4 regions of the Glutamicibacter sp. MCAF14 genome follow, and region 2 is predicted to be linked to each of the others. Evidence: riboswitches for the same ligand, from Rfam matches in the RefSeq annotation. Region 2 holds a riboswitch; each other region holds the start of a gene.
What was found. A riboswitch is a leader RNA that binds a small molecule or an ion and turns the genes downstream of it on or off. The one in region 2 is predicted to bind thiamine pyrophosphate.

Region 1 (4,207 bases), on a different contig from region 2:
AGGCATTAGTTAGGGGCATTCGATGAGCAAAGCAGCACGCGAAATGGCAATCTTGACGTTGGCTCTCCTGGCAGCACTTCTCATCGTGGTATCCGATGAACCAATCTATGGCCTCTTGCTTGGCAGCTGGGCTTTGATGGGGTGGTTCTGGTTCCGCGACAAACAGCAAAAAGTCACTGTGGATGCCAGTGATCTTGACCCGAAAGATGTCAAAGCCTACCGGCAGCAGCACCGCGGCGCGACGATAAGCGATGCAGTCAACGCACTGGGCAAGCCAAAGCCATAAGAAGCGATCTTCACCTGCCAGGTGATTCACAAACGAATCACTTGGCAGGCAAGCAAGCAGGCGAAAAATTCAAGAATTCTCCAGACCTTACTTAGGGGCCCGATTTGTCCTGAGTGCCTGAAATCCAAAAAAGACCCACAGCAAAAGCTGCGGGTCTTCATTTGGTAGCGGCGCCGGGACTCGATCCCGGGACCTCACGATTATGAGTCGTGCGCTCTAACCAGCTGAGCTACGCCGCCACAAGTGAGAAGCAATCCAGTAGAAGCCAAGAAAGCTTCTCACTCAGAGCCCCCTGCCGGAATCGATCCGGCGACCTCGTTCTTACCAAGAACGCGCTCTACCACTGAGCTAAGGGGGCAACGAGTAAATACTCTACACGGATTTCCCAGCAAAGAAAAATCGGCCAACTCGCCCATAGGAATGGCCCATCCAAAACGAATAAGGCCTAGTCAGTGCTAATTTACATGCAGGGCCCATGCGACGTAGAACTATGAGTGGCACAAAAAGGGCTTGGGTGACGATGCTCACTTTGGTAATTCCCTGGGCTCACTAGCGCTTTTGCACTAGACCGCATGCCTCGAACGATGATCAGGTGACTTTGCCCAGCAACCGTCCTGACGCCCGACGGGAAACCCGTTCCCATCGGCAGCAAACCCCTGCACGAAGCCGCGGTGGGCGCCCGGAGCATCAAAGCAAGAAAAAGATCTTTTCTAAGATGCTGAATGCCTCAAATTCCTTTCACTACCCAGCTAATTTCACACTCGGGTATCTATGCACCAAACGCAACCTGAGTAGTGATGTTGTGACGTCAGCAACAAATTCTCAGCGGATTTTGCAAACCTTAAAAACCTGTGTAAAGTATTTACCTGTTGCCCCCTTAGCTCAGTGGTAGAGCGCGTTCTTGGTAAGAACGAGGTCGCCGGATCGATTCCGGCAGGGGGCTCGAAATAAGAGAGACAATCTGATTGCAGATTGTCTCTCTTTTCGTTTCCCCAAAAGTTTCTCCCACTACGCCCCACAGCAGCCTGTTTCCCAGCTGCCAGCGAGAGTGAAACCACTTCCCATCTTCTGGACCGCTGCTTCTTCACATCCATAATTTGTGCAGCGCTGCTGTCTTTTCTGGCAGAAATCGTGCTAAGTTGATCGCGACCACACGGGTGCCCTGGCAAGGGCTGAGATCGGACTATCGCCGTCCGCGACCGTTGAACCTGTCCGGGTAATGCCGGCGAAGGAAGTGAGTTTCCCCAGTGGAACAATTTGAACAGCACCTTGCCCACACCCTTGCCTACCGCGTGTCTGAGGGAATTTCCGTTCCCGTCACCCAGATCCAATTGGCTGGCTCCCCCAATGGCGAGCTAAATGAACCGTTGCAGGTGTATCGCACCAGCGGACCGGGAAGCGAACCCACCCAAGGATTGCAGCCTTTCCGCGAACCGTGGATCCTGGAACGCGGGGATGTGGAAACCTATGAGGGTCGAGAACGCAATCTGCACGATGACGGACGCTCTGCGGTTCGCAGAGGCACCGCCAGCGCAGAGTGGGCCGGACGCTCGGCGCCTCCGCGAAGGGCCGTCAGCGCAGCCCGTGTGACCCAGATGCACTATGCCCGGGCCGGGATCATCACCCCGGAAATGCGCTATGTTGCCATACGCGAAGAATGCGATGTCGAACTGGTGCGCAGCGAGCTTGCGGCCGGCCGGGCCATCATCCCGGCGAACATAAACCACCCGGAATCCGAGCCGATGATCATCGGCAAGGCCTTCTTGGTGAAAATCAATGCGAATATCGGCAATTCGGCGGTGACCAGCTCCATCGCCGAGGAAGTCTCCAAGCTGCAGTGGGCAGCCAAGTGGGGTGCGGACACGGTCATGGATCTGTCCACCGGAGATGACATCCACACCACCCGCGAGTGGATCATCCGCAATTCGCCGGTGCCCATCGGCACCGTGCCGATCTACCAGGCTCTGGAGAAGGTCAATGGCGAAGCTAATGAACTGACGTGGGAGATCTTCCGGGACACCGTCATTGAGCAGTGCGAGCAGGGCGTGGACTACATGACCATCCACGCCGGAGTGCTGCTGCGCTACATCCCGCTGACCGCCAACCGCGTCACCGGCATGGTCTCGCGCGGCGGGTCCATCATGGCAGGCTGGTGCTTGGCGCACCATCAGGAGAATTTCCTCTACACCCACTTCGATGAGCTGTGCGAGATCTTCGCGCAGTACGATGTGGCGTTCTCGCTGGGCGACGGGCTGCGCCCTGGTTCCATTGCGGATGCCAATGACGCCGCCCAGTTCGCCGAGCTGGACACCTTGGCAGAGCTGACCAAGCGCGCCTGGAAGTACGACGTTCAGGTGATGGTGGAAGGACCGGGGCATATCCCGTTCCACCTGGTGCGCGAGAATGTGGAGCGCCAGCAGGAACTGTGCGATGGGGCTCCGTTCTACACGCTGGGCCCGCTGGTCACCGATATCGCTCCGGGCTACGACCACATCACCAGCGCCATCGGCGCCACCGAGATCGCCCGCTACGGCACCGCGATGCTCTGCTACGTCACTCCCAAGGAGCATCTGGGACTGCCTAACCGGGATGATGTGAAAACCGGCGTCATCACCTACAAGATCGCCGCGCACGCCGCAGATCTGGCCAAGGGCCACCCTGGGGCCACGGCTCGCGATGATGCGTTGAGCAAGGCGCGCTTCGAGTTCCGCTGGCATGACCAGTTCGCGCTGTCCCTGGACCCGGTCACAGCCCAGGAATTCCATGACGAGACGCTGCCGGCCGAACCAGCCAAGACCGCGCATTTCTGCTCCATGTGCGGGCCGAAGTTCTGTTCCATGCGCATTTCCCAGGATATCCGTGACGAGTACGGATCCGCCGAGGCCCAAGCCGCGCTGGCCGGGATGGCGCAGAAGAGCAGGCAGTTCTTGGAAAGCGGCGGCACGGTCTACCTCGGGGACCAGATCCCGTTGGGAAGCCCGGCCCCGTAAGCGGGCTCCGGTTAACGGAAAACGCCCTCGGAGCAAGCTTCATGCTTGCCCCGAGGGCGTTATCTAATGCTGTTCAGCTAGTGTGCGACAGGCTTAGTAGTCGCGACGTCCACCGCTACGGCCCGAATCGCTGTAGCGATCCTTGCCGCCGCGTCCGCCGCCGCCGAAGCCGCCACGTCCGCCACCACGGCCACCGCCGAAGCCGCCACGTCCGCCGCCACTGCGACCGCCACCGAAGCCGCCGCCACGGCCGCCGCGGAAGCCACCGCGGTCGCCGTCGTCTTCACGACGTGGGCTGCGGCCATTGTCGAGCTCGAGCTCAATGGCTTCGCCGCCGATGCGGGTCTTGGACAGTGCACGCCACTGGTCCTTGGTCAGCTCGGCTGGCAGCTCGACCAGGGTGTGGTCCGAACGGATCTCGATGCCGCCGATTTCCGAAGAATCGAAGCCACCTTCGTTAGCCAGTGCGCCAACGATCGAGCCTGGCTGCACGCGGTTGCGGCGGCCAACGGCCAGACGGTACATGGCGTTGCCTTCAGCAGCGGTCTTGCGGGCACGTGGACCACGATCGCCACGCTCACCGCGTTCGCCGCCTCGCTCTGGGCGATCCATGCGGGCCTTCTTCGAAGGCGACATGACTGGTTCGGTCATCAGCAGCGGGCGACCGCCCTGAGCCATCAGAGCCAGCGCAGCTGCGATTTCCAGCTGATCCAGGTCTTCGTGCTCGGAAGCGAACTTCTCCACGATTTCGCGGAAGGTAGTCAGGTCCTGGCCGCTGATGGTCTTGTCGATGCGATCGGTGAACTTCTGGATACGGCGGTCGTTGACCGAATCCAGCGAAGGCAGCTGCATCTGGGTCACCGGCTGGCGGGTAGCCTTCTCGATGGCACGCAGCAAGTACTTCTCGCGTGGGGTCATGAACAAGATCGCG
Region 2 (4,207 bases):
TGGCTGCGCTCTGTAGCTCACCGGCGCGGGGCCCCGGCGATCGACCGAGCCCAGTCGCACTCATTCTGGTGCGCTTTAATCGCATTCTTCGCTTCAACCTCGTGGGACCTGTCCAGGACATGGAGCATTCCGGTTTCCGAACCGAATCCAAGTTCTGCCTTCATCGAGGCGCTCACCCCGGGAATCTGGGTTCCCTTGGTCTATATGATCGGCTTGTTCACCTGGCCCAAGGAATTGCAGCCGGTGCGCACCGCTTCGCTCGAAGCCCGCACCCTGGCCACCCCCTTCCCTAAGTCGCTCGGGATTTTTGTCGGGCTGCTGCTGCTGGCCGCCGTGGGGTCGTTATGGCCGGCTTCCACGGTCGAAGGACGCATCGGCGTCCCTGCCACTGAAATAACCTCCGTTGATTCGGGCGGATACTCCATGTACGAGTCGGGTATCGCAACGGACGGGCAACTATCGGGCCTCCAGATGCTCCCGATCTTCATCGTGGCTCTGGCGGGCATCGTCGTGGCCGCCGCCGTGGTTGCGGCGGCCATCTTGAGAAGGCGCCCCTTGGCCGGTATCACCAGCGAGGATAACCAGGCGCTGCGCACTGTCTGGCTTAACCGCTTGCTGCGCAATACCGGTATCGTGCTGCTGGCGTTCACCGTGTCGGTGCTCAACTATTCACAGGTCAATCTATTCACTGACCAGAACGCATTATTGAACTACAGCGCTCTTGCCGTGGGCCTCACCTTATTCTTCTGGGGACCGCGTTCAACATTGAAAGCTCATTCCGCTGCCAAGGCGCCGACCGCTTTTGGACGTCTGCGTGAACAGCTATTCGTTTTGCAATACTCCACTGCAACGCTGGCCTTGCTCGGCCTCGCAATCGGCTGGACCTTCTTGACTGTCACCGATGAAACCCAATGGCCCAGCGCCCAGCGCACCACGTGGATCCTCGCCCTCTTCACGGCAGCTGCGATGCTGTACCTTGGGCTGAATGCCTTGTACCTGGGCTACATGAATTGGGCATCTCGACAGGCGGCAGCCGCTGAAAAGCATTCGGCACCGCTGCCGTGGTGGTCCTACGCCTGTGCGGGCCTGCTGCTTGCCACCAGCACCTACTTCTTGCTTTATCCGCCCTTGGATTACCTATGGGGCTTCGCATCCCCGAGCAAGGTGATTGTTGCCGGGCTACTCCTCTTGCTGCTGGCCTCCCATGGTGGATTCACATGGCTTGCCCGCCGGGTAATTATTCCCTGGTGCGTCTCGGCTGCCGAAGAAATCTGGTACCGCAGGGTTCTGGAATTGCGTTCGATGCGGGTTACCGCCAGCGCAGTGGCGGCCATGCTGCTCATTGGCTATGGGTTCCCGGCAGGGTTGGGACTCTTTGCATTGCTGATCTTTGTTGTCCCAGCGGTAATTGTCCTTGAGCGCCCGGGCAGCGCCTTCGTGCCTTCGCCCCAACGGTCAAGTACTTCATGAGCTCGCAGATCAGAGTCGACCTCCAGGCAGCGACCCCTCCCTATGAGCAGATCCGCTCGCAGATTGCTTCATTGATTTCCCTAGGTGAGCTGGCTGCCGGGGCCAAGCTTCCGACCGTGCGTGCCCTGGCCACGGACCTCGGTGTTGCCGCCGGAACCGTGGCGCGCGCCTACAAGGAATTGGAAGCCGAAGGGCTGATCAGCTCACGGCGGCGTGCCGGCACGGTGGTCAATGAGCGTGCGCACTCGGTGGACCCTAGTGAGGATCTCTTGGCCGCAGTAGACCATCTCTGGGAATTGGCATCCGCCCAGCAGGTGGATGCCGCAACCCTCAAGGCCCTGGTGGCGCGGCGCGAACGTTAAAAACTTGTCGTGGACGCTCTAGGTGCGTACGCTCAAGGGCAGTGACACGGGGTGTCGGAGAAGCCGACTGAGATAAGACCCGTAGAACCTGATCTAGTTCACGCTAGCGGAGGGATGTCGCATGGCTTTACATGCCGTTGCCCTGAAATACCGGCAACAATCACCTTTGGTTTTCTGCCTGACCAATACCGTCGTATCCAACTTCACCGCCAATATGCTGCTCTCATCGGGCGCTTCACCGGCGATGACCGACCTGCCAGGCGAAGCCGGCCCTTTTGCAGAAGTTGCTTCGGCCGTGCTGGTGAACCTGGGTACGCCAACCACCGAACAGCTCACCGCCATGGATGAGGCCGTGCATTCGGCGAGCGCCGCAGGCACCCCGTGGGTCTTGGACCCGGTGGCCGTGGGAGCTTTGCCGGTACGCACCGACTTCGCCCGGCGCCTCGTGACCCAACGCCCTGCCCTGATTCGCGGCAACGCTTCGGAAATCCTGGCACTGGCCGGGAAGAGCTCCACCGGTCGCGGCGTAGATGCTCTGGATACTGTTTCCGCGGCCCTGGATGCTGGCCGCGAGCTTGCACAAGAGCATGGCTGCGTGGTGGCAATTTCCGGTGAATCCGACGCCATCATTGATGCCACGCGCACCGTACTGGTGCACACCAACGGCGTCGGCCTGACCCGGATGACCGGAGGAGGCTGCGCCTTGGGCGCTTTCTGCGCTGGCATGCTCGCGGTGCACGATGACCCATTCGAAGCCACCATCGCCGCCCACGGCTTCTATGGCCTAGCCGCCGAGAAGGCACTGGAGGCCAGCACCGGCCCGGGAAGCTTCGCCGTCGCATTCCTGGATGCACTGGCTGCTACCGAACCCGAAGAACTGCAGAACTTGAAGTACGAGGAAGTGAACCATGCATAACTACGGTGCCTACCTAGTTGCCAACACCGCCAGCTGCACCCCGCGCAGCACCCTGGAAGTCATCGAAGGCGCGGTCGCCGGAGGGATCGAATGGATCCAGCTTCGCGCCAAGGAAGAAAGCGCCCGGGAATTCTTCGAACTGTCCTGCGCGGCCGCCAAGCTCACCGAGGGCAAAGCCCAGCTGCTAATCAACGACCGGATCGACGTCTACCTCGCGGCACGGGCTGCCGGAGCCGCCGTGAACGGCATCCACATCGGGCAAAAGGATGTGCCGGTGGCGCTGGCCCGCCAGCTCATCGGCAACGGGATCCTCGGCTTGAGCGCTTCCACGGACGAGCAGCTGGCCCAGGCGAATGCGGACGCTTCGTTGATTGACTACCTGGGAGTCGGAGCCATCCGCGCCACTCCGACTAAAAAGGACCACCCCACGCCCCTGGGGCTTGAGGGCTTTGCCCGGGCCACCACCCTAACTCAATTACCCTGCGTCGCCATCGGCGCGCTGACCCAGGACGATGCCGCCGCGATCAGCGCCGGCGGCGGAGCGGGCATGGCCGTGGTTCGCGCCATCTGCAATGCCGAAGATCCGCAGCAGGCCAGCGCGCAGCTGGTGGCGGCATGGGAGGCGGCCAAGTGAATATCTTGTCCATTGCAGGCTCCGATCCTTCCGGCGGAGCGGGAATCCAGGCAGATTTGAAGGCCATTTCCGCCAACGGCGGCTATGGCATGTGCGTCATCACCGCACTGACCGCGCAGAACACCCACGGGGTTTCCGGCGTCCAGGCGGTCAGCGGCGACTTTGTCCTCGCGCAGCTTGAAGCCATTAGTACAGATATTCGCATCGACGCCATCAAGATCGGGATGCTCGCCAACTCCGAGGTCATCCGCGCAGTGACCAGCTGGCTGGAAACTATCAACGCCCCGGTAGTCCTGGACCCGGTCATGGTCGCCACCAGCGGGGACCGCCTGCTTGAGGATCATTCAGCCCTTGATTCGTTGCTGGACCGTGCCACGGTGATCACCCCGAACATCCTGGAGCTTGCCAGCTTGCTGGGCGAACCAGTGGCCAGCGCATGGGAGGAAGTTCTGTCCCAGGCCCAGCGCCTGGCGGCCAAGCACGATGCCCTGGTGCTGGCCAAGGGCGGGCATCTGGCCGGGGCACAGTGCCCCGATGCGCTGGTCTCAGCCAACGGCGTTCAGCTTGAGCTCAACGGCCCGCGCCATGCCACCAGCAATACCCACGGCACCGGCTGCACCCTCTCCAGCACCCTGGCTACCCGCTTTGCGGCCACCGGCGACTGGAGCATCGCCTTGGAACAGTCAAAGTCCTACCTTGACCGGGCCATTGCCGCAGCCGACCAATTGCAGGTGGGCAGCGGCCACGGACCGGTCAACCACTTCATCGGCTTCTTCGGTACGGCAGATCCCATGGGCCACTGGTGGGCCAAGATCCAGCACATCC
Region 3 (4,207 bases), on a different contig from region 2:
ACCAAGGTGGGCGTGTACGCGATTATCCGCACCGAAACCCTGCTCTTCCCGGGTGGTGCGGTGAACGCCGGACTGCTGGTGGTGGCGGCGCTGACCATGGTCATTGGTATCCTCGGTGCGCTGGCGCAGACGGACTTCAAGCGCATGCTGTCCTTTACGCTCACCAGCCACATCGGCTACCTGATCTTCGGTGTGGCCGTGGGCGGGCCGCTGGCCATCGCCGCGACCGTCTACTACGTGGGCCACCACATCATCGTGCAGACCTCGCTGTTCATGGTCGCCGGGCTGATCGAACGCCGTGCCGGCAGTTCGAATGTCACCCGGCTCGGTTCGCTGGCCAAGCTTTCCCCGGCGCTTTCGCTGTTGTTCTTCATTCCGGCCATCAACCTGGGCGGCATCCCGCCGTTCTCCGGGTTCCTGGGCAAGTTCGGGCTGCTTCATGCGGCCGCGCAAGAGGCTGATGCGCTGACCTGGATCGTGATCGGTGCCGGGCTGCTCACCAGCTTGCTGACCTTGATGGCGATCATCCGCGTGTGGGCCCGGGTGTTCTGGCGCCGTGCCGCTGATGCCGAAGTTCCCAACCAGGGGCTGGTCGCCGAAGCGACCCGGGTGGCCGATGAGACCCTGGCCGGAGGAGGGCAGAACCCCCGACTGGGTTTGAAGCTGGCCAAGTCCCTGGAAGCCGAATCCCTGCCGTGGGGCATGCGTTATGCCACCGGTTCGCTGGTGCTTGCAGGTATTGCGCTGACCGTCTTTGCCGGACCGATCTTCGAATTCTGTGAGCGCGTGGCCGTGGAACTGATTGCCCGCGAACCTTATATCACTGCGATCTTGCCACTCTGATTGGAGGGATGATGCCGAATAGGAATTTTGAACCGCGCGACCAGCGTATCGATGATGCGCTGGATACCTCCGGTGTGCGCCACCGCGCGACATTCAAGCAGGAATGGCCGCTGCTGCTGTTGCTGCTCTTCGTCTGGGGCGCCCTGTGGCAGGACTTCTCGCTGGGCAACATGATCTTCGGCGCGGTCATCGCGCTGGTCATCGTCAACCTCTTCCCGCTGCCGCCGGTGGTCCTGTCCGGACGCATCAACCTGTGGTACTGCCTGAAGCTGTTCATCTGGTTCATGGGCCAAGTGGTCGTGGCCAGCTTCCACGTGGCCAAGCTGGCCATCGCCAACGGCAAGAAGACGCACAGCGCCATCATCGCGGTGCCGCTGCGCACCGGCTCGGATCTGATCGTGATGACCGTGGGCCACGTGCTCACGCTGATCCCGGGTTCGTTCGTGATCGACGTGGACCGCAGCTCATCGACCCTGTACCTGCACTACATCGACATTGAATCTCCGGCAGATGTGGAGAAAGCCCGGGCGGCCATCCGCGACATCGAGCGCCGGCTGATCATGGCCATCGGCAGTCCGGATGAGTACGAAGCGATCAAGAATGAATGCGGACCGGACTTTGCTGCGAGGAAGGAATAGACATGATGGACATCGTCATTTGGATCTGCGGCATCATGCTGTGCCTTGGGGCCGTAGCTTGCCTGGTCCGCGTGGCCAAAGGCCCGTCGATTCTTGACCGGGTGCTGGCCCTGGACGTGATGTTGCTGATCATCTCCGCCGCGCTGTGCCTGGAAATGGTTTTGCACAAGCACACCGACTACCTGTTGTTCGTGGTGGCCGCCTGCATGCTCGGCTTCATCGGCTCTGTGACCGTCTCGCGCTTCGTTTCGGATCAGAGGAACGCCTAATGGATCTCTTCCTCGATATTCTTGTCGCGATACTGCTGGTCGTGGGCTGCCTGATGTCTTTGATTGCCGGTATCGGCCTGCTGACCTTCCCGGATATGCTCACCCGCATGCATGCCGCGACCAAGCCGCAGGTGCTCGGTTTCCTGCTGATCTTCGCCGGACTGGCCATTCATCTGCGCAGCTGGGCGGTGATCCCGGTGCTGGTCCTGGCCTGGGGAATGCAGCTGCTGACCGCACCTGTTTCTGCCCACATGATCGGCCGATCCGGCTACCGCACCAAGCACGCGGCCAAGGAGACACTCTTCTCCGATGAGTTGAGCCTGGTCGTGAACAAGGTCAATTCCACTCCACCAACCGAAGCCACTCCGATCACCAAGGACCAACCCGGAGAAAACCAGAATTAAACGCAAAGCGGGAGCCACGCAAATATCGCGGCTCCCGCTTCATGGCTTAATGCCGATGCCTACTTAGTGAACTTGGCAACAACCTTGTTGGCGCTGCGGTCTGCAACGGTCTGCATGATCGCTGCCACCAGAGCGGAGACCACGGCAAAGCCCAGTGCCTTACGGAATGAAGCTTCAGCTGCTTCGTCAGTGCCCTTGCGTGGCGCTTTGCTGCCGGTGGCCTTCAACCAAAGGAAATCAACTAGCTTGCCGCCGAGAATGCCTGCACCAACGGTGATGCCGGTGGTGACAAGTTTCTGCACTTTATCCATTTTTTCCTCACGATCAAGGTCTTGACTTATCGTTCCTCTGCCCAGCATACCTGCGGTATGGTGGGGGAGCAGTATTTTTTCCGACAGGGGAGCGTCAGACTTTTTAAAAGTCGCAAGACGCTGAGAGTGCGATAGATCGCAGACCCTCGAACCTGCCCCGGCTAGTACCGGCGAAGGAAGTCGAGCATCTCGGATGCGGATAGGCATGGGAACATGCCCTCATTCCGTCCATCTCCCCTCCTTGCACAGGAGGAGTAACAATGAACGAAACAGTATCGAAGCAGCGTACCGGCTGGCGTGTAGTTGACATCGTGGTCGCCTCGGTGATCGCAGTAGCTTCAGGGGTCATCTTCTGGGCATGGAGCGCCGGATATGGCCTGTTCTCACTGGCTTTTGCCGCATTCCCACCAGCTACCGCACTGCTCACCGGCATGTGGCTATTCCCAGCGGTGCTCGGTGCGCTGATCATCCGCAAGCCAGGAGCCGCGATCTATTGCGAGTTGCTGGCCGCTGTCGTTGAAGCGTTGCTCGGCTCGCACTATGGCTTGACCGTGCTGATCTCCGGAGCGGTCCAGGGCTTGGGTGCAGAACTGGTCTTCGCCGCATTCCGCTACCGCAAATGGAACCTGGGCGTTGCACTGCTGGCAGGCCTGCTCTCCGGGCTGTTTGCTGGATTTTCCGAGGCCTACATCATGGCCTACTACGTTGAGTACACCGCGGGGATGAAGATCTTCCACGTGATCGCCACCGGTGTTTCCGGACTGATTGTTGCCGGTCTGCTGTCCTGGCTGGCCACTCGTGCCCTGGCCAAGACTGGAGCACTGAGCGCGCTGGCCAGCCGGCGTGCGCACTTGGAAAGCTCAAAATGAGTTTCGTTGCCAATTCCGGGGCCGCCAGTAAAACCCAGCGTGGGGCGGCAATTACCGCAACAGGCTTCGGGTGGCAGCACACCGAACGGCACCAGCCGGCTATCTCCGGGTTGGATCTGCAGATCCACGCCGGAGAAAAGGTGCTGCTGGTCGGTCCTTCAGGTGCCGGCAAATCGACACTGTTGCACGCCATGGCAGGATTGCTCGAAGCCGATGAGGCCGAGCAGGTATCCGGGCGTCTGCTCATAGACGGGTCCGATGCCTTCAGCCGCACCCATCCGGTGGGGCTGATGCAGCAGGATCCAGAAACTCAGGTGGTGCAAAGCCGGGTCGCTGATGATGTGGCTTTTGGTGCGGAGAACCTCGGGATTGATCCGCAGGTGATTCGCCAGCGCATCCCCGAAGCGTTGAACGCGGTGGGGCTGGGCGCGTTGGCTCATGATCACCGAACTCAGGAACTCTCTGGTGGGCAGAAGCAGCGGTTGGCCCTGGCCGGCATTCTGGCCATGGAGCCAAGCGTGATGCTGCTCGATGAGCCCACTGCCAATGTGGATCCGCAAAGCATCGAGCTATTGCGCGATGCGGTACTGAACGCGGCCCGGATATCGGGGGCCACCTTGATCATTGTCGAGCATCGTCTTGATGCCTGGGCGCAACATGTCGACCGGGTGATCGTGCTGCAGCCTGGTGGGGGAGTCGCGCATGATCTGGACCCCCAGCAGCTCTATACGGACGCCACGGTGCGCAACGAGCTGGCGGCTGCCGGGCTGTGGATCCCCGGATACCTTCCACAGGTAGCCGCTGCAGCCAACGAGCCAGGTCCAACGCTGCTTGAAGCGCGGCAGCTGGTCTCTGCACGCAGTGCCGCCGCCC
Region 4 (4,207 bases), on a different contig from region 2:
CGGATTTCGTGCAATCAGCTAATATTTCATAAGGTTTTCGCAATTCAACCTGTGAAAGTCTATTGAATCAAGCTGGGGGTATTGGACTTTGCCCTAGTCAGTGTTGGAACTTCATCGTAGGGTCGGATTGTCCCTACGTTGAAGGAGCAGCAATGCAGTCTGAGAACGTTTTAGGAAATATCGACTGGGCGTCGATGCTACAAAAGGTTGGCATCGCGCTAATCATCCTCATCATTACGTGGCTTGTTGCGCGCATAGTTCGTTGGGCTGCAGCCAAACTGGTGACTAGGGTGAAGTTCCTGCAAAAGCAGGGCAATGACGGAGAGCAGATAGGCCAATCCCTCGGCAAGGTTGCAGGGTTGATTGTCTGGCTCTTTGGCCTGGTAGCAATCTTGCAAGTCTTCGCACTATCTGAAGTCCTCTCGCCGGTGCAGGGTCTGCTCGGCGGCGTAATGGCCTTCATTCCAAACCTCATCGGTGCAGGCTTCATCTTCTTCATCGGCTACGTGATCGCAAATATCGTTCGCCAGCTATTGAAGACCGCGTTGGGAACCGTAGACTTCAGCAGCTTGGTCCGCAAAGTCACCCCGCGCGGCGAACCTGTAGATGGAGTCCAGTCACGCGAATCCCAAGCGAAGATCGTTGACATCATTTCCAACATCGTCTTCGCCTTGATCTTGCTGGTCGTGGCAATTTCGGCCCTGCAGGTACTGGGAATCGCGGCAATTTCGGATCCTGCTCAGCAGATGCTGCAGCTGGTCTTCACCGCAATCCCACAGGTCATTATGGCCTTGGCTCTGTTGGCAGTCGGTATCCTGATTGCCAAGTTCGTCGGTCAGTTGCTTGAAACCACTCTTCACGGTGTGGGTACCGACTCGGTCGTGGCCCAGTGGGGCATTGTTCCCGAAGGCAAGAGCGCATCGGGAATCATTGCCGGCATCGTCAAGATCGCTATCGTGCTGTTCTTCGGCGTGATGGCAGCTCAGATGCTGAACTTCCCAGCGATCACCAACATCCTCAACGAGATCCTGGCCCTGGGTGGCAAGATCATCTTCGGCGCAGCAATCATTGCCGCAGGTTTCGTCATCGCCAATGTCATCGGACGGTTCTTGGGTGACACCACCGCTTCAAAGATCATCCGCTACACAGCAATTGCGCTGTTCGTAGCGATGGGCCTGAAGTACATGGGTATCGCCGATTCGATCATCAACATGGCCTTCGGCGCAATTGTCATCGGTGCAGCACTGGCAGCAGCGCTGGCCTTTGGACTTGGCGGACGCGATGCAGCCGCACGCACGCTGACCAAGATGGAAGCAAGCAAGAACAACGACGGCCCGAATACGATGCCACCATCGTCAACCCCTGGTATCTAACTATCAATCACAGAACTTGAGGGACAGATAAAAAGCCACGGAATCCAATTTTGGATTCCGTGGCTTTTTTGAATTTCAGCACGCTACGGTTGCCTGCTCCACGGCAGCGCGTTCACTGCCGGTGCCGGGTCGGTGCGCAACCGAGCATAGGTATACACATCAATGCGATTGCCATCCACCAAGAACTTGCCCCGCTCGATTCCCTCACGCAGGAAACCATTGCTTTCGGCCACGTGCTTTGAACTGGGATTATTTGCCCGCAGTCCAAGCTCCAAGCGGTAGAGACCCAACTCGCCGAAAAGATAATCCACCAAACTCGCCACAGCACGGGTAGCCAGTGATCGGCCACGGTACTTCTGGTTCATCCAATACCAAACCCACGCGTTCTCATTGGAATGGTTCACCGTCCCGCACACCAAGCCAACCAACCGATCTTCGATGGTCACCGCCAGTGCCCGCTGGCGTTTCCTATCCTCAAGCAGCGCTTGGACATACGCGTGAGCTTTCTGCGGGGTATCGGCATCGCCTTGGCGCTTCATATCAGGGTTTGAAGAAAATGCCTCGAACACCGCTGCTGCATCAGATGGTTCAAGTGGACGCACACAAAATTCATCTCCTGCGCTCGCAGCCGCTTCAGCTTTTGGAGTAGAAGCAGGGATCTGTGCGCTGCTGGTGGTGCCCTGATGGAAGATCATCTGCCAGCGATCCTGCTCAAGGATCCACAGCGAACTGCGCTCGCTGCTCACCTCGGCATGCAAGTGCCAGCGTAAAAGCACCAGGTGCCCTGCCAGCTGCAACGCCACCGGGTTCGCCACCTTCAACGGGCCCGACTGTCGAATGGGTTCCATGGCCAGCTGGGCGATGATGCTCTCCCGGTCATAGTTCCGTCCGCTGGCTCCAACCTCGCGGAACCAAGGATGCAAGAGCCGCTTCAATTCCTCGACGCTGCTCCGGCGACTTGGATCCAGCAGTTCTTGCTCCAAGTCGATGATGACTTGGGCCAGCGAAGAATCAAGCCGAAGAGCTACAGGGAAGTCTTGAAAATCCATACCAGTAACTACATCACAGAAGATGACGGAACTAGTGGCAATAAAGTTCGACATTATGAGCTAGCTCATGCTTATAATCGCAGTAATCCGCGGGAGCCTGAATTGACCAGGCTGAGAGGGCACCGAGCCGACCGCTACACCTGATGCGGGTCATGCCGCCGTAGGAAGGAAGCGTGCCCTTGTGCATGTCAATATCGTTGGTGCCGGAATTATTGGCCTGGCTATCGCATTCGAACTCCAATCCCGAGCTCACACCGTCACGCTTATCGATCCGGGTCCGGGCCACGGCGCCAGCTATGCAGCGGCAGGAATGCTCGCTCCGGCAGCTGAAACCAATTGGGGCCACGGTGAGCTGCATCAGCTGCTCGCCGCATCGAATGCAGCCTATCCACAATTTATTGAACGCATAGAATCCGTGACCGGGCACCGGCCGGACTACCTGCAAAACTCCACGCTGGTTGTCGCTGCCGAGCCTGCTGACCGCGAAGCATTACATGAATTGGCAGAGCTGCAAGTATCCCTTGGACTGTGTGCGCAAAAGCTGTTGCCAAGCCAAGCACGAAAACTCGAACCGGCGTTGGCCGCCAATATCGCAGGCGCGGTCCTGTGCGAAGAAGACCATCAGGTCGACCCGCGCTCAGTTCTCAAGATCCTGCTGGCGCACCTGCGTCCGTCGCTCATTGAAGAATCCGTGCAGACGCTGCTCACTAAAGGGGAGCGGACCGTCGGGGTTCGCACCGTAACAGGCCGGATCCTCGAAGCTGACCAGACCATCCTTGCCACCGGGCTTGGCACGGTTCAAGGCCTCCCGCATCTTCCGCTGCGCCCGGTCTATGGAGATATCCTGCGGATCCAAGGACCTGCAGGACCTCCGCTGATTACCCGCACCATCCGCGGCATCGTGCACCGGGACAACGTGTACTTGGTCCCGAGAAAGGACGGCAGCCTGGTGCTTGGCGCCAGTGTCCGCGAAGATGCGCAACCGGCAGTGAACATCGGGGCCATGCACAACCTGCTGGACAATGCCCGCAAGCTGGTTCCCGGGATCAGCGAGTGCACCTTGAACGAAGCCACAGCCCGAGCCCGTCCAGCCACCCCGGATGACCGGCCGCTGATTGGCCGCCTTGATCCGGGCCTGGTTCTCAGCACCGGATATTCCCGCCACGGTGTCCTCTTGACCCCGTTGGGCGCCCGGATGACCACCGACCTCATCGATGGCGCAGAACCTGGGCAATTCGACTTGGCAGTGAACCCGCACCGCTTTGCTACGACAACTACTCTGAGCACTCATTGAATGGAGCACGCAGCTATGAAAACCATCGGCATCAACTTCAATTCCCAGCCAGTAGACCTGGCCGAAGGCACGACCCTGCGCGAACTGATCAGCACGAGCATCGGCAAGGAAATGGATGACAACTCGCTGGCAGTAGACGGCAGCAAGCTGGGAATCGCAGCCGCGGTCAATGGGGCCGTTGTCCCACGAAGCGCGTGGAATACCTGCCTGCTGGCCCAAGGGCACAGCGTTGAACTCGTTACCGCCGCCCAAGGAGGCTAAGCATGGAAACGCAAAACATCACCGAATTAGACAGCCAAACCGATCCCTTCCAGATCGCCGGGCGCACCCTGTCCTCCCGCTTGATCCTGGGCACCGGGGGAGCAACCTCGCTTGCCACCTTGGAAACCGCGCTGCAAGTCTCCGGCACCGAACTGACCACCGTGGCCATCCGCCACTTCTCGGCAGCCGGAGCCGGCAGCGTCTATGAACTCTTGCAGCGCAACAACGTG

Region 1: another riboswitch for thiamine pyrophosphate. It lies ahead of thiC (phosphomethylpyrimidine synthase ThiC); the one in region 2 lies ahead of thiM (hydroxyethylthiazole kinase).
Region 3: another riboswitch for thiamine pyrophosphate. It lies ahead of AB4Y71_RS02685 (ECF transporter S component); the one in region 2 lies ahead of thiM (hydroxyethylthiazole kinase).
Region 4: another riboswitch for thiamine pyrophosphate. It lies ahead of thiO (glycine oxidase ThiO); the one in region 2 lies ahead of thiM (hydroxyethylthiazole kinase).

What each region holds. Positions count from the first base shown of each region.
Region 1 is NZ_JBFREO010000002.1:183,177-187,383, reverse strand. It holds gene AB4Y71_RS03405 (hypothetical protein) at 23-286, shown strand; tRNA gene AB4Y71_RS03400 (tRNA-Met) at 449-525, opposite strand; tRNA gene AB4Y71_RS03395 (tRNA-Thr) at 573-644, opposite strand; tRNA gene AB4Y71_RS03390 (tRNA-Thr) at 1,158-1,229, shown strand; TPP riboswitch at 1,430-1,537, shown strand; gene thiC (phosphomethylpyrimidine synthase ThiC) at 1,534-3,276, shown strand; gene AB4Y71_RS03380 (DEAD/DEAH box helicase) at 3,370-4,207, opposite strand, start outside.
Region 2 is NZ_JBFREO010000001.1:36,118-40,324, forward strand. It holds gene AB4Y71_RS00180 (hypothetical protein) at 1-1,470, shown strand, start outside; gene AB4Y71_RS00185 (GntR family transcriptional regulator) at 1,467-1,832, shown strand; TPP riboswitch at 1,870-1,964, shown strand; gene thiM (hydroxyethylthiazole kinase) at 1,954-2,748, shown strand; gene thiE (thiamine phosphate synthase) at 2,741-3,382, shown strand; gene thiD (bifunctional hydroxymethylpyrimidine kinase/phosphomethylpyrimidine kinase) at 3,379-4,207, shown strand, end outside.
Region 3 is NZ_JBFREO010000002.1:26,480-30,686, forward strand. It holds gene AB4Y71_RS02660 (Na+/H+ antiporter subunit D) at 1-843, shown strand, start outside; gene AB4Y71_RS02665 (Na+/H+ antiporter subunit E) at 855-1,481, shown strand; gene AB4Y71_RS02670 (monovalent cation/H+ antiporter complex subunit F) at 1,484-1,750, shown strand; gene mnhG (monovalent cation/H(+) antiporter subunit G) at 1,750-2,154, shown strand; gene AB4Y71_RS02680 (DUF4235 domain-containing protein) at 2,214-2,465, opposite strand; TPP riboswitch at 2,541-2,661, shown strand; gene AB4Y71_RS02685 (ECF transporter S component) at 2,726-3,334, shown strand; gene AB4Y71_RS02690 (ATP-binding cassette domain-containing protein) at 3,331-4,207, shown strand, end outside.
Region 4 is NZ_JBFREO010000002.1:375,118-379,324, forward strand. It holds gene AB4Y71_RS04385 (mechanosensitive ion channel) at 153-1,373, shown strand; gene AB4Y71_RS04390 (GNAT family N-acetyltransferase) at 1,457-2,422, opposite strand; TPP riboswitch at 2,502-2,606, shown strand; gene thiO (glycine oxidase ThiO) at 2,604-3,716, shown strand; gene thiS (sulfur carrier protein ThiS) at 3,732-3,977, shown strand; gene AB4Y71_RS04405 (thiazole synthase) at 3,980-4,207, shown strand, end outside.